2 regions of the Enterobacter sp. SCRI0065 genome follow, and region 1 is predicted to be linked to the other one. Evidence: predicted binding sites of a transcription regulator. Region 1 holds the regulator's gene; the other holds the start of a gene.

Region 1 (5,216 bases):
ATCGTGCTGGTTCACGGCCTTTTTGGCAGCCTTGATAATCTTGGCGTGCTGGCGCGCGATCTGGTGAGCGATCGCGATATTCTGCAGGTGGACATGCGAAATCATGGCCTTTCTGAACGAAGCCCTGAGATGACCTATGCGGCAATGGCACAGGATCTGCTGGACACGCTTGATGCAAACCAGATAGAGAAGGCCACGTTTATTGGGCACTCAATGGGTGGTAAAGCGGTGATGGCGCTAACCGCGCTTGCGCCAGAACGTATTGACCAGCTGGTGGTGATTGATGTCGCCCCGGTGGATTATGACGTTCGTCGCCACGATGAGATCTTTGCGGCTATTAATGCAGTCACCGAAGCTGGCGCATCCACACGCCAACAGGCTGCTGCTATTATGCGTGAGCAACTCGATGAAGAAGGCGTGGTACAGTTCTTGTTGAAGTCTTTCATCGATGGGGCATGGCGTTTTAACGTGCCGGTGCTGTGGGACCAATATAGCCATATTGTCGGCTGGCAGGCGATTCCTGCCTGGCAGCACCCTACCCTGTTTATCCGTGGTGGCAATTCACCCTACGTCACGGAGGCTTATCGGGATGCACTGGTCGCGCAATTCCCGCAGGCGCGTGCGCATGTGATTGCCGGGGCAGGTCATTGGGTTCACGCCGAAAAGCCGGAGGCTGTCCTGCGCGCCATCCGTCGATATCTATCTGAAACGGTGATTTGATTAAAAAGCCAGCGACCGATCGTCTGCAGGACGCCAGTCGTTGGCGTCCTGATACCAGTAATGTATGATGTCGCGCTCATCGCCCCGGCAATAGCAGGGCCGCTCGTTTTCCCCGAAGTCTCTGAATCATGGCCAAAGAACAAACGGACCGTACGACATTAGATCTGTTCGCGACTGAACGTCGACCGGGACGACCTAAAACCAATCCGCTTTCGCGCGATGAACAATTGCGCATCAATAAGCGCAACCAGCTTAAACGCGACAAAAGTCGTGGGCTTAAACGCGTCGAGCTTAAACTCAATGCGGATGCCGTCGACGCGCTGAGCGAACTGGCCGATGCTCGTGAAATCAGCCGCAGCGAGCTGATCGAAGAGATGCTCATGGCGCAACTCCAGGCATTACGCCATTCCCAGTAAGAGTCTGAAAAATCGACTTCACGTCACTTTCATGTAGCACAGAGTGCAGTCCAGCGTGATAGCTGTTTCCGTGGACTTCTCTGTTCTGCTATGATTGCCCTTATCCGTGGACAAATTGCGCCACCATACCATTAAGTTTCAAGAGGTTATTTTACTCATGGCAATCATCGGCATTTTTTTCGGCAGCGATACGGGTAACACCGAAAACATCGCAAAAAACATTCAGAAACAGCTTGGTAAAGACGTTGCCGACGTGCATGACATTGCTAAGAGCAGCAAAGAAGATCTCGAAGGTTATGATATTTTGCTGCTGGGCATCCCAACCTGGTACTACGGCGAAGCACAGTGTGACTGGGATGACTTTTTCCCTACGCTAGAAGAAGTAGACTTCAACGGTAAGCTCGTGGCGCTGTTTGGCTGTGGCGACCAGGAAGACTACGCAGAATATTTCTGTGACGCTTTGGGCACCATCCGCGACATTATCGAACCACGCGGTGCAGCCATCGTAGGCCACTGGCCGACAGCGGGTTACCACTTTGAAGCATCAAAAGGTCTTGCAGATGACGATCACTTTGTCGGTCTGGCGATTGATGAAGACCGCCAGCCAGAACTGACCGCTGAACGCGTGACGCAGTGGGTAAAACAGATTCGCGACGAGCTACATCTCGACGATATTCTGAATGCCTGATTGAAGATGCGGCGCTTCAGCTTAGTTGCGCCGCATTGATAGGTAATTCCAATTAAAATAATTGCTACAAATTTTTAACTTTTGCTTTCAGACCTGTACAATAAACCAGGTTAAAGTGGACTCACTCGGCTAACTTTGTTGGCGGTACCACGTTTTTATAAGCATACTTTGCTTGAGACTTGCAGTTTTCATTTAAGCATGGCAGTTCTATAATGAGACGCATTATCCCAAGTGCATTTTCTGTCACTTCTTCTTTAGAAGTGAATCGTTTAGCAACAGGACAGATTCCGCATGACTGACAACAATACCGCATTAAAGAAGGCTGGCCTGAAAGTTACGCTTCCTCGTTTAAAGATTCTGGAAGTTCTGCAAGGGCCGGACAATCATCACGTCAGTGCGGAAGACTTGTACAAGCGCCTGATTGACATGGGTGAAGAGATTGGCCTGGCGACCGTTTACCGCGTTTTGAATCAATTCGACGACGCAGGGATTGTCACCCGTCATAACTTCGAAGGCGGTAAATCCGTTTTTGAACTGACCCAGCAGCATCACCACGATCACCTTATCTGCCTCGACTGCGGCAAGGTGATTGAATTTAGCGATGACTCTATCGAAGCGCGTCAGCGTGAGATTGCCACCCGACATGGTATTCGCCTGACCAACCACAGCCTGTACCTGTACGGTCACTGTGCAGAAGGCGATTGTCGCGAAAATGAGCACGCGCATACCCCGAAATAAGGGTGCATTTATACAAAGCAAAGAGCCAACCGCAAGGTTGGCTTTTTTTTGCCTGCTATTAATCAGTTCGCGTTGTTATTGCGTATCTCTTGCCAGATTTTGTCGCAGCTTTTTGCCACTTCCTGATCGTTGCCGGTTTTGCGCGCCTGGATGCAAGCCTGATAATCCATCACCCTGACGTTTTCCTGAGTCGCAAACTGCTCATGCGCTTTCTCTTTTCTGAGTACATTCAGCACGCTCTGACAGGCCTCGATTTTCTCCGGCGATCCTTGTGCCGTATTAATACAAGCGCTATAGGCTTCTTTCAAACGGGAGTCTTCTTTTGGTGCCTGAGGCTGTGCGCAGGCAACCAGTCCCGATGCAAGCACCGCGACCATGACGATTTTTTTCAACATAACAGTCTCCATTCCGGCGAGACGGGGGGGGGCCATCCCGCCGGAGAATTCATCAGAAGATAGTGAAAGGTGCGATAACCATGAATTTCACGTCACGTTCATCCTGGAAGATATTGCCGTAACCGCCCGCGTAGCTCGGAATATCGGAATGGTTGTCGTACTGGGTGAAGTGCAGTTTGAACATCGTGCCTTTCGCACGGCCATCCTGGAGGGTGTAGATTGCGTCCAGGCTGTATGACGATTCTTTCAGACGGTAGTTCGGATCGTAGTAGGCATCCGGCGTTGCCATATCAGCAGGCTTGGCGTCCCACGCGTAAGCGTAAGATGCACCCACTGCCCAGCCCGGCAGATTCCAGTTTTTCAGGTCATACATCGCACCGAAGAAGAGTGCTTTTTCACCATCGGCGTTGAAGTCAGAACGGTTATCCCACCAGATATCCAGACGACCGTTTGAAGAGGCGTAGGTTGGCGTCATGCGCTGGAGGAAGTAGCCCTGCTGCCCTTCCGCTTTCACCCAGGTTCCTTCGAGACGTAAATCAACTTGTCCCACTTTATACCCGAAGGTCAACGCTTGCAGCCACGCGGTACCATCATAAAGATCGTTCACGCCGCCATCGCTGACTTTATCGCGAGTACCGTAGAACTGATAGGTGGTCGACAGCGGACCGCCGACGATATCGAATTTGTAGCTGGCTTTGGCAAAGTACTGGTCAACATAGCCTTCTGCCTGACCAAATGCCGCTTCCAGCACGAGATCATTTTTAAAGTCATATTTTGCACCGAGGGAATGCAGATAGTCGACTTTGGTTTTTTTATCGTTCTGGTAGAACTTGTCCATCTCAATGTGCCACGGAGCTTTGTACTCGTTGGTCCACATATAGGAGAAACTCAACGCCCCCGCATCACCGTAGTCAAAATTAGCCCCGGCTTCTGCACCCTGATAAGTACCAGGCATAAAGCTCCAGTGCGGCGCTAATAGCGTTTGACCGGTTGGCTGAATATAACCACCACGCGCCCATACCGGGCCATATTTGAATTTAGCGGCGGCCTTATAAAGGCTTATCCCACTCTTATCGCCGGACCAGTCTTCCTTGTAGGCTTTATTGCTGGACGAAAATGCAATTTCGTTCGGGTGCGCGCTGTCGCCATTTTCCGCCATTTCAATGGCCGTAAAGGCGGCAATATCCAGACCGAACATATCTGCGGCATAGCCAGACTGGAAATCCAGGTTGGCGTTCCATGTAGAATGGGAAAGGTTGGTTTTGTATTTATTTTCGGTTACGTCTTTACGGTCACGTTCACGCTGCCAGTAATAGATACCACCCGTGAGAGTTGAATCATCAATGAATCCTGCTGCTTTAGCCTCTGGTGCGGCAACAAAAGCCGACATTGCTGTGATACCGGCAATAGCCAGCGCCAGCGCACTACGTTTGCCACTGAACGTACGCATAGATTGTTCCTCTTTGACGAATTAAAAACGCCTGAACGGCGAAAAATATAAATGACCAATAGGTCAGGGGTAGTTAGAAATACCCTCGAATTAACTACCGTCTTTAGACTATTTTTCGCGACGCGAATTATCAATGCTTTTTAACAGGCAAAATGCAGGATTATGACGAAGTGCACATAATTGGTAGTGAATTGAAACATTTCTATGAGAGGGCCGAAACACGCTGAAAATTGGGTTAAATTCAATAACTAATGCTTATTGATAGCGATTACATTGAGTAAAAATTGAGTATTTCTATAAATGAAAATTAAATTAAAAAAATAAGTAGCAGCTCATTGACCAGTTATTATTTAGGCATCCAGATTAGCCTTTATATAGACTGCTGATCGCAAAGAAAAAAAACGCCGCGATAAGCGGCGTTTGTCTGTCATTGACCAAAACTACTCGCCAATTTTCGCCCAGGTGTCGCGCAGACCAACCGTACGGTTAAAGACCAGTTTGGTAGCGGTTGCATAACGGCTGTCGAGGCAGAAGTAACCTTCACGCTCAAACTGATAAGCTTTTCCTGTTTCAGCCGCTTTCAGAGACGGTTCACCAAAGCCTTGCTTGATGACCAGCGATTCCTGGTTAATCGTCGCCAGGAAGTCCTCTGCCGCGCCCGGATTGGGTACGCTGAACAGACGATCGTAAAGACGAATTTCAACGGGTAGCGCATGCGCAGCGCTCACCCAATGAATAACGCCTTTTACTTTACGACCATCGGCAGGATCCTTGCTCAGGGTTTCTGCGTCATAGGTACAGTAGATCGT
Region 2 (5,216 bases), on a different contig from region 1:
GGGAGTCTTGTTGAGTTCGCTGGGTTGCGGGACGCGCTTTATCAGGCAGGGCTGGTAGCAGACGAACGCCTTGCCGTAGCGGGAGCCTCAATGGGCGGAATGACCGCGCTGGGTATCATGACGCATCACCCTGAGGTGAAATGTGTCGCGAGTCTGATGGGGTCCGGGTATTTCACCACGCTTGCCCATACCCTTTTCCCGCCTCGCGAGAATATTGACGCTGTACTGATGTCTCTGGCGGAATGGGATGTGATGAACGCGTTGCCGCGTCTGGCCGATCGCCCGCTGCTGCTGTGGCATGGCGAGGCGGATGATATCGTACCTGCCGCTGAGACGTTCAGGCTTCAACAGGCGTTATTACGGGACGGGTTAAGTCAAAACTTAACGTGCCTATGGGAGGAGGGCGTACGGCATCGCATTACGCCGACGGCACTTGATGCCACCGTCGACTTCTTCCATCGGCACCTTTAAACAAGCAGGATCTTCACTCCCAGATCCTCCAGCTTTTGCAGGATCTGTGGGTTAGCATTTTTGCCGGTAATGACCATGTTGATTTGCTCTGCGCGACTGAACAGCATTCCCGCGCGCTCGCCCACTTTTGTGCTATCGACCAGCACCACCAGTTTGCCGACTACGTTAAGCATATTTTGCTCCGCCATCGCGGTGAGCATATCCGTTTTGTACAGCCCGTCTGCCGTCAGGCCTTTACCGCTGGTGAACATCCAGTGTCCGGCGTAGAGGCTGTTTTCGCTGTCCTGGGGGCTGAGGGTAATGGACTGGCTCTTATTATACTGCCCCCCCATGATCACCACACTGTCGTGTTCCTGATCGATAAGGAAGTTGGCTAATGGTAAATAGTTGGTGATGATTTGTACCGGCTTGCCGCACATTTCACGCCCTAGTAAAAAGGCTGTGGACCCGCAGTTTATGACCACGCTTTCGCCTGGATTGACAAGTTGAGAGGCCGCTCTGGCAATGCGCACTTTTTCGTCGTGGTTCTGTGCCTGATGAATATTCATCGGCGTCCAGCGCGGACGCTGCTGGCTAATAGCCTCTGCGCCGTTACGCACTTTTTTCAGCTTGCCGCTCTCATCAAGCTTATTGATATCGCGGCGCGCTGTTGCCGGGGAAATTTCTAAACGTTCAATCACTTGTTCGACGGTGACAAACCCTGTTTGCGCCAGGAGTTCCAGTAGAATTTGATGCCGTTGCGCTTCCGTCATGAGCTATTCCGATAATAATTGATTTTTAAAGATGATATTTGAAATAGCCTGAAAATACTAAGCAAAATATGACATCGCCAGGCACATGGCCTGGCGAGGGAAGTTCCGGTATTAAAGGAAAGATTTGAACGGCAGATCGGGCTCGATAGTGAAGCAATCCTCGAAACCGCGCGGATAATGGTATTCGAAATTATCTTTATCCAGCGGCCAGGTAAACTTGCCGCCGACCTGCCAGATGAACGGCTTAAAGCCATACTTCAGGCGGTCTTTTTTCATCTCCCACAGTACGCGGATTTCCTGCGGATCGGCCTGGAAGTTTGACCAAATGTCATGGTGGAAGGGGATAACCACTTTGGTGTTCAGCGCTTCGGCCATGCGCAGCATATCAGCGCTGGTCATCTTGTCGGTGATCCCGCGTGGATTCTCGCCATACGAACCGAGCGCAACGTCAATCTGATGCTCGTTGCCATGCTTCGCATAGTAGTTTGAGTAGTGTGAATCACCGCTGTGATACAACGAACCGCCAGGCGTTTTGAACAAATAGTTCACCGCACGCTCGTCCATACCGTCCGGCAGAACGCCTGCTGCTTTTTGATCCGCAGGCAGGGTAATGAGCGCGGTACGGTCAAACGCATCAAGAGCATGAATCTCAACGTCTTTGATTTTCACCACGTCGCCCGGTTTCATGACGATACAGCGCTCTTTTGGTACGCCCCAGCCAATCCACAAATCAACACAGGTCTGCGGGCCGATAAAGGGAACATCGTCTGCACAGTTTTGCATGACGGCAGCGGCCACATTGACGTCAATATGATCGTTATGATCGTGGGTAGACAGGACGGCGTCGATCTGACGAATGGCGAAAGGATCCAGCACAAACGGCGTGGTGCGCAGGTTAGGCTGTAATTTTTTCACCCCTGCCATGCGTTGCATCTGATGGCCTTGTTTCATCAATGGGTTGCCGTGGCTCTGTTTACCTGTCCCGCACCAAAAATCGACGCAGATGTTGGTACTACCCTCAGATTTAAGCCAAATTCCGGTACAGCCCAGCCACCACATGGCAAACGTACCTGGCGCAACCTGTTCCTGTTCGATCTCTTCGTTTAGCCAGCTACCCCATTCCGGGAAAGTACTAAGAATCCAGGACTCACGGGTGATGCTTTTCACTTTACTCATCTTTTGACTCCCTGCGTTTAATCATAATTAATCATATAGTGATTTGTTATGATTGATGTTGTCATCATTGAATCAGCAATGCAACGGCATTTTTGCAGATTTGTGCGGGTAATACCTTCGTACCCTAAAAGGTGACAAGACGCACTCTTCGTTTTAATTTGTACTTAATTACATGAATTTAATGAATAAATGCTAACTTCCATTTTAGTAATGAAAATCACTATTAACTGCAGGGAAATAATTTGCGTGATGGGTCACAAATAATCAAATTCAATCTTGTGGTGATTATTTGTGATTACTAGAGTGAGGGCACTTAACGCACGGAGGTTGACCTTCGTGTATTCACTTTCTGGAGAGTGCTATGGAAATTCTCTACAGCGTCTTTACCGTCTTCTTCAATCAGGTAATGACCAATGCGCCGCTGTTACTGGGTATTGTGACATGTCTTGGCTATATCCTTTTGCGCAAAAGCGTCAGCGTGATTGTCAAAGGGACCATCAAAACGATTATCGGTTTTATGCTATTGCAGGCAGGTTCTGGCATTTTAACTAGCACCTTCAAGCCTGTTGTCGCCAAGATGTCCGAAGTTTATGGCATTAACGGCGCTATCTCAGACACCTACGCCTCCATGATGGCGACCATTGAACGAATGGGCGAGGCTTACAGTTGGGTGGGGTATGCGGTCCTGCTCGCACTGGCATTGAACATTATTTATGTTCTGCTGCGTCGCATAACGGGCATACGAACCATCATGCTTACCGGCCATATCATGTTCCAGCAGGCTGGGCTTATCGCGGTATTCTTCTTTATCTTCGGTTATCCGATGTGGACAACCATCATCTGTACGGCCGTGTTGGTGTCACTCTACTGGGGCATCACCTCCAACATGATGTACAAGCCAACCCAGGAAGTGACCGACGGCTGCGGATTCTCCATTGGTCACCAACAGCAGTTTGCATCCTGGTTAGCCTATAAAGTCGCTCCGTTCCTCGGCAAGAAAGAAGAGAGCGTTGAAGACCTCAAGCTGCCTGGCTGGTTGAATATTTTCCACGACAATATTGTCTCCACGGCGATTGTCATGACCATCTTCTTTGGCGCCATTCTGCTCTCTTTCGGCATCGACGTTGTACAGGCGATGGCGGGGAAAACCCACTGGACTATCTACATTCTGCAGACGGGCTTCCAGTTTGCGGTGGCGATTTTCATCATCACCCAGGGTGTGAGGATGTTCGTGGCAGAGCTCTCTGAAGCGTTTAACGGGATCTCCCAGCGTCTTATTCCTGGTGCCGTGCTCGCCATCGACTGTGCGGCAATCTATAGCTTTGCGCCAAACGCGGTAGTGTGGGGCTTTATGTGGGGCACGATTGGCCAGCTGATTGCCGTTGGCATTCTCGTGGGCTGCGGCTCTTCCATTCTGATTATCCCGGGCTTTATCCCGATGTTCTTCTCCAATGCCACCATCGGCGTGTTTGCTAACCACTTCGGCGGCTGGCGCGCTGCGCTCAAAATTTGTCTGGTGATGGGCATGATTGAAATCTTCGGCTGCGTCTGGGCGGTAAAACTCACCGGAATGAGCGCCTGGATGGGTATGGCGGACTGGTCAATTCTGGCACCACCAATGATGCAAGGCTTTGCTTCCGTCGGCATCGTCTTTATGGCCGTCATTATCTTGATTGCCCTGGCTTATATGGTCTTCGCGGGTCGCGCGCTTCGCGCTGAAGAAGACGCAGAAAAACAACTGGCAGAGCATTCTGCTTAATAAGGAGTTCTGATTATGACCGTACGTATTCTGGCTGTGTGTGGAAATGGCCAAGGCAGCTCCATGATCATGAAAATGAAAGTGGACCAGTTCCTGACCGAGCAGGGTGTTAATCATACGGTGAATAGCTGCGCCGTAGGTGAGTATAAAAGCGAGCTCAGCGGTGCGGATGTCATCATCGCCTCGACCCATATTGCTGGTGAAATCACGGTGTCAGGCAATAAATATGTGGTGGGCGTGCGCAATATGCTTTCTGCCGCTGATTTTGGTCCCAAGCTGATGGAAGTGATCAACGCGCACTTTCCGAACGATCTGAAATAAGGACGCGTCATGAAACTACGTGATTCGCTGGCGGAGAATAACTCCATTCTGTTACAGGCCGAGGCCAATACCTGGCAGGAAGCCGTCAAGCTGAGCGTGGATCTGCTGGTCAAAGCGGACGTTGTCGAGCCGCGCTACTACCAGGCCATTCTGGATGGTGTTGCCCAGCACGGACCCTATTTTGTTATCGCTCCCGGGCTGGCTATGCCACACGGTCGACCGGAAGAGGGCGTCAAAAAAACCGGCTTTGCGCTGGTCACACTGAAAACGCCGCTGGTGTTTAACCATGAAGATAACGATCCGGTCGACATCCTGATCACCATGGCAGCGGTTGATGCCAACACGCATCAGGAAGTGGGCATCATGCAGATCGTTAACTTGTTTGACGACGAAGCCAACTTCGACCGTTTACGCGCCTGCCGTACCGAGCAGGAAGTACTGAATTTAATCGATCGCGCCAATGCGGCGGCAGTTTAAGAGGGAATTGAAAATGTCATTACCAATGTTGCAGGTCGCGCTGGATAACCAAACCATGTCTTCTGCGTATGAAACTACACGCCTGATTGCAGATGAAGTGGACATTATCGAAGTCGGTACCATTCTTTGCGTCGCGGAAGGTGTGCGCGCCGTACGCGATCTGAAAGCACTGTACCCGCACAAAATCGTGCTGGCGGATGCCAAAATTGCCGATGCGGGAAAAATCCTCTCCCGTATGTGTTTCGAAGCCAACGCCGACT

What was found. The regulator Fur, encoded in region 1, represses iron uptake genes when iron is present. The targets are predictions, from matches to a motif close to ATAATAATGAGAACNACTATCAA.
Region 2: a site for Fur is predicted at 2,604-2,626, ahead of ulaG (L-ascorbate 6-phosphate lactonase). Genes of this name have one in related genera too.

What each region holds. Positions count from the first base shown of each region.
Region 1 is NZ_JCBAJB010000001.1:431,005-436,220, reverse strand. Features, by position in the region: gene ybfF (esterase) at 1-720, shown strand, start outside; gene ybfE (LexA regulated protein) at 849-1,136, shown strand; gene fldA (flavodoxin FldA) at 1,294-1,824, shown strand; gene fur (ferric iron uptake transcriptional regulator) at 2,116-2,562, shown strand; gene chiQ (ChiQ/YbfN family lipoprotein) at 2,625-2,954, opposite strand; gene chiP (chitoporin ChiP) at 3,010-4,407, opposite strand; gene glnS (glutamine--tRNA ligase) at 4,848-5,216, opposite strand, start outside.
Region 2 is NZ_JCBAJB010000004.1:1,221-6,436, forward strand. Features, by position in the region: gene yjfP (esterase) at 1-471, shown strand, start outside; gene ulaR (HTH-type transcriptional regulator UlaR) at 468-1,223, opposite strand; gene ulaG (L-ascorbate 6-phosphate lactonase) at 1,335-2,399, opposite strand; gene ulaA (PTS ascorbate transporter subunit IIC) at 2,761-4,158, shown strand; gene ulaB (PTS ascorbate transporter subunit IIB) at 4,174-4,479, shown strand; gene ulaC (PTS ascorbate transporter subunit IIA) at 4,489-4,956, shown strand; gene ulaD (3-keto-L-gulonate-6-phosphate decarboxylase UlaD) at 4,970-5,216, shown strand, end outside.